Regions from separate parts of the Nocardioides sp. NPDC127503 genome, predicted to be linked through region 2. Evidence: riboswitches for the same ligand, from Rfam matches in the RefSeq annotation. Region 2 holds a riboswitch; the other holds the start of a gene.
What was found. A riboswitch is a leader RNA that binds a small molecule or an ion and turns the genes downstream of it on or off. The one in region 2 is predicted to bind cyclic di-AMP.

Region 1 (2,195 bases), on a different contig from region 2:
GGGACCTAACGATGTGATCACGCGCTTATCTGAAAGGGGGGATCTCTTCACAAGCCCTACGGGGCTGTAACTATTGTTCTCTTCATGTCGAACTCCGTGCTTGTCGTAGAAGACCAAGAGGACATCGCTGCTCCCCTGGTGCGCACGCTCCAGCGTGAGGGCTATGACGTCACCTGGGTCGACTCCGGCAAGAAGGCGCTGGAGCTCCTGGCACCTCCGTACGACGCCGAGCTGGTGCTGCTCGACCTCGGCCTTCCGGACATGGACGGCCTCGAGGTCTGCAAGGCCGCCCGCGACAACGGCTACGAGGGCGGGATCATGATCCTCACCGCCCGTGACGCCGAGATCGACCTGGTCGTCGGCCTCGACGCCGGTGCCGACGACTACCTGGCCAAGCCGTTCGCGCTGGCCGTCCTCCAGGCGCGGGTCCGCGCCCTCCTGCGCCGCTCGGGTCCGGTCGAGCCCGGCGCCGACGACGACGCCCTGCGCATCGACGTCGCTGCCCACCGGGTCTACGCCGGCGAGCGTGAGGTCACCCTGACCGGCAAGGAGTTCGCGCTCCTGGCCGTCCTGGCCGCTTCCCGCGACAAGGTCGTCTCCCGCGACCGGCTGATGGCCGAGGTCTGGGACGAGAACTGGTACGGCTCGACCAAGACGCTCGACGTCACCGTCGGACGCCTTCGCCAGAAGCTCGAGGCGGCCGGTGTCCAGGAGAAGGTCGTCGCGGTCCGCGGAGTCGGTTTCCGACTCGAAGCAGCGGAGTAAACGCAAGTTCGACACGGCGTCAGACACGTGTTCACTCGGTGAGATGACTCACAAACGACGGCAAAGTCACGCGTGAACACGCCGTTTGTGCTCCGGATTCGGGCATTCGGGATTGGATCCGTTCCAGATCGCATGTCACCTTGGATGAGCCGTGCAGAACGCACGACCGGCCCCGGGTACACGCCGAATCCTGTCCCTCCGGAAGCCGGCCCCTACTACTGAACCCCCTTTACCCTCACACTCAGCAGTACGTATGGGACAGGAGCGGGGGACCCAAGTTCCACGCGACTAACTCGGACGGTCGCTTGGGGTGAAGCCATCGCAATGATGGCCGGGCAACCTTCTAGCCCGAACCCGACAGCTCACCTCGCAGGCGTGGGAAGGAACTCACGCATGTCCAAGTCCGTATCCAACCCAGCCCATCGAGGCGCGCCGCGCCCGTTCCGGTCGCCGAACGTCTCGATCGCCCGGTCGATCGCAGGATCGCTCAGCGGCCACGGCAAGCTCATCGGCCGCATCACCCTTGCCAGCGGCATCGCCGCCGGTGCCCTGGTGGCAGTGCCCGCCGCCAACGCCGCCCCGGTCTCCCACGAGGCCAGCCTCGAGTCGACCACTGAGTCGGCCAAGGTGGTGGAGGCTCCGACCCTGGAGGCCTCGGCCACCCCCACCGCGATGCTCACCGACATCAAGCAGCTCGAGAGGGCTGTCGAGGTGCAGGAGCGTAAGGCCGAGGCAGCCCGCAAGGCGGCCGAGGCGAAGCGCAAGGCAGCGATCGCCGCCAAGAAGGCAGCGGAAGCGAAGAAGAAGGCCGAAGCAGAGGCGAAGGCCTTCGCCGCGAGCCAGGAGGGCAAGATCGAGCGCGCGATCAGCGTCGCCTCGGAGCAGATCGGTGACCCGTACGTCTGGGGTGCCACCGGCCCGAGCTCGTTCGACTGCTCCGGCCTGACGCAGTACGCCTTCAGCGCCGCCGGCATCGAGCTTCCCCGGGTCTCGCGGGACCAGGCCGCAGCGCTGCCGACGGTCCCGAACGACCAGATCCAGCGCGGCGACCTGATGTTCTGGGGCAGCCCGGTCTACCACGTGGGCATCTTCCTGCGCTGGGAGAATGGTCAGGCGATCATGCTGCACGCCCCCAAGCCGGGCTCGGCCGTTCGTGAAGAGGCTGCCTGGGACGGCTGGTTCGCCGGCTCGACCCACCAGGCCTGAGGCTTCTCGGGACCCATATATCCCCCTGGCGCTCGCCCTCCGGTTCCCCTACCGGAGGGCGAGCGCATATTTGAGGGTCCGCGAATCGGGTACGGCACCACGCGTCAAGTAACCTGTAAGACGTGGCAGGCCCCGAATTCGACACCGAGATCAAGCAGCTCCAGGCAACGATGCAGACCATCGGCCAGGTGCTGGACCTGGACGCGATGCGCAAGGAGATCGCC
Region 2 (2,195 bases):
CGATCTGGCTGCGGAGCTGACGCAGCTGGCGGTCACGTGCGGCGAGCTCGTCCTCGGCACGGGCGAGCGCCGCGCGGGTCTCGGTCAGAGCCGCGTCCAGTCCCGTGCCGGCCTCGCGTGCGGCTGCTCGGGCCTCGCCGAGCTTGCGCCGCAGGGCGGTGTTGTCGGCCTTGAGGTCGTCGAGGCGGGCCTTGCGGTCGGCACGGACCTCGCGGATCTCGTCCTCGGCGGCGGCGAGCTTGCCGCGCAGGCGGGCGACCTCGGCGTCGACCACGGGCACCGCGGCGGCGTCGAGCCGGTCCAGGGCCTCCTTGAGCGAGACCTCCCAGCCGTCGGGGCGGATGAGCCAGACGACGGCGGCCGCCTCGGCCGGGTCCTCGGGAAGGACCACGTCGTCGGAGGAGCCCTCGGGAACGTACGCCGGGCGCAGCTGGCTGCCGACCTTCTCCCGGACCTCGTCGTCGCTCTCGAGCACCGAGGCGATCATCGCGCCGCCGGCCTTGGCGCGCCGGGCAGGCGCGAAGTCGGCGATCCGCTTGAGCGCGGGTGGGAGCCGCACCACGTCGGGAAGCACCCCGGCCGTGAGCGCGACGATGCGCCCCCGGACCGTGTCGGGGAGCGTCGCGTACGCGGAGACCTCCATGTTCCAAGTGTAGGGACCCGGTCCGCGATCGCCGCCTCGAATACCGTGCTGCGATGGTGGTGACACGCCGCACGCAACCGGACGAAAGCAAAAATGTCGGTGCTCGGTGAGACCGTCACAGCATGACGACGAGAATCGACTGTGACACCTGCCTCGTACGCGGTTTGGCGTGCCACGACTGCGTGGTCACCGTGCTGCTGGGGCCGCCGCCGGAGCTGACCATCGAGGACGACGAGCGCCGGGCGCTCGACGTGCTGGCCGAAGGTGGGCTGGTCCCGCCGCTGCGCATGGTGGAAGGGATGTAGCCGAACTTTTGGGCGTGGGTGGTTGGCAGGTGGGGGATGCCGTCGGCTAGTGTGCGCAGGAACTTGGCGCTCGTGGGAGTGGGTCAACCGGCCCACGCGAGTGTCGCGCTTAGTCCAGGCCCGCTTCGGGGCGGGCCAGGAGCCGGGGAACCACACCGGTCGTACGCCGCGAAAACGGAGTGCGATCACCTGGGGTGCATCCGCCGCAAGGGCGATCTGGGAGACCAGATCGAGGAGCGGTGGTAAGGCAGGTCGTGCCTGAACCCGTCAGCTCACCCGGTAGGCGTCAACGACTACACAAGGAGACCGTCCGCTCGTGACACGCGACCGGAAGCGACTCATTGCCGGAGTAGCCGGCATCGCCGCCATCGGTGTCGCCGGGATCATTCCCGCAGCGACCCCCGCCCAGGCAGACCCAGACATCGACGACGTTCGCAAGAAGGTCGACAAGCTCTACACCCAGGCCGAGGCGGCCAACGAGGACTACAGCAACGCCAAGCTGCGGCTGCAGGACCTCAAGGACCAGCTCGACGACCTCAGCTCCGACGAGAAGCGTCAGAGCAAGGAGCTCGACAAGATCCGCGCCGAGCTCCGTGACTCCGTGCTGCGGCAGTTCGAGGGCTCCGACGTCTCTGCCGTCGGCCAGGTGATCACCTCCGAGGACCCGCAGGAGTTCCTCGCCGGTCTCTCCACCGTCTCGTCCTACAACGCTCTGCAGGCCGACCTGCTGGCTCGGTACAACACCGAGGCGGAGGCCCTCCAGGTGCGTCGCGAGGCCACCGAGGACGCCAAGTCCCAGATGGCCAAGGTCAAGACGACCATGCAGCAGAAGAAGAGCGAGATCGACAAGAAGTACGAGGCGGCTCAGGCCGAGCTCGACGAGCTGGAGGCCGATGAGCTGGAGGAGTTCCAGTCCACCGACACCAGCATCCCCTCCAACCTGCCGCCGCCCTCGGGTCGCGCCAAGGTGGCCGTCGACTACGCCCTCGCCCAGGTCGGCGACGCCTACGTCTACGGCGCCACCGGGACCGAGTCGTGGGACTGCTCGGGCCTCACCATGGGTGCCTGGGGCCAGGCCGGCGTCTCGCTCCCGCACTCCTCCTCGGCGCAGTACAGCAGCGGACCCCAGGTCTCGCGCGACCAGCTCGCCCCCGGTGACCTGGTCTTCTACTACAGCCCGATCAGCCACGTCGGCATCTACATCGGCAACGGCATGATCGTGCACGCCTCCAACCCGAGCACCGGTG

Region 1: it holds a riboswitch for cyclic di-AMP, as region 2 does, so the genes downstream of both, ABTW65_RS22355 (C40 family peptidase) here and ABTW65_RS15480 (C40 family peptidase) in region 2, are expected to answer to the same signal.

The regions. Positions count from the first base shown of each region.
Region 1 is NZ_JBEORH010000010.1:205,503-207,697, reverse strand. It holds gene ligD (non-homologous end-joining DNA ligase) at 1-70, shown strand, start outside; gene ABTW65_RS22360 (response regulator transcription factor) at 85-765, shown strand; cyclic di-AMP (ydaO/yuaA leader) riboswitch at 994-1,156, shown strand; gene ABTW65_RS22355 (C40 family peptidase) at 1,159-1,971, shown strand; gene prfB (peptide chain release factor 2) at 2,094-2,195, shown strand, end outside.
Region 2 is NZ_JBEORH010000006.1:151,194-153,388, reverse strand. It holds gene ABTW65_RS15490 (NYN domain-containing protein) at 1-643, opposite strand, end outside; gene ABTW65_RS15485 (hypothetical protein) at 766-948, shown strand; cyclic di-AMP (ydaO/yuaA leader) riboswitch at 1,045-1,249, shown strand; gene ABTW65_RS15480 (C40 family peptidase) at 1,265-2,195, shown strand, end outside.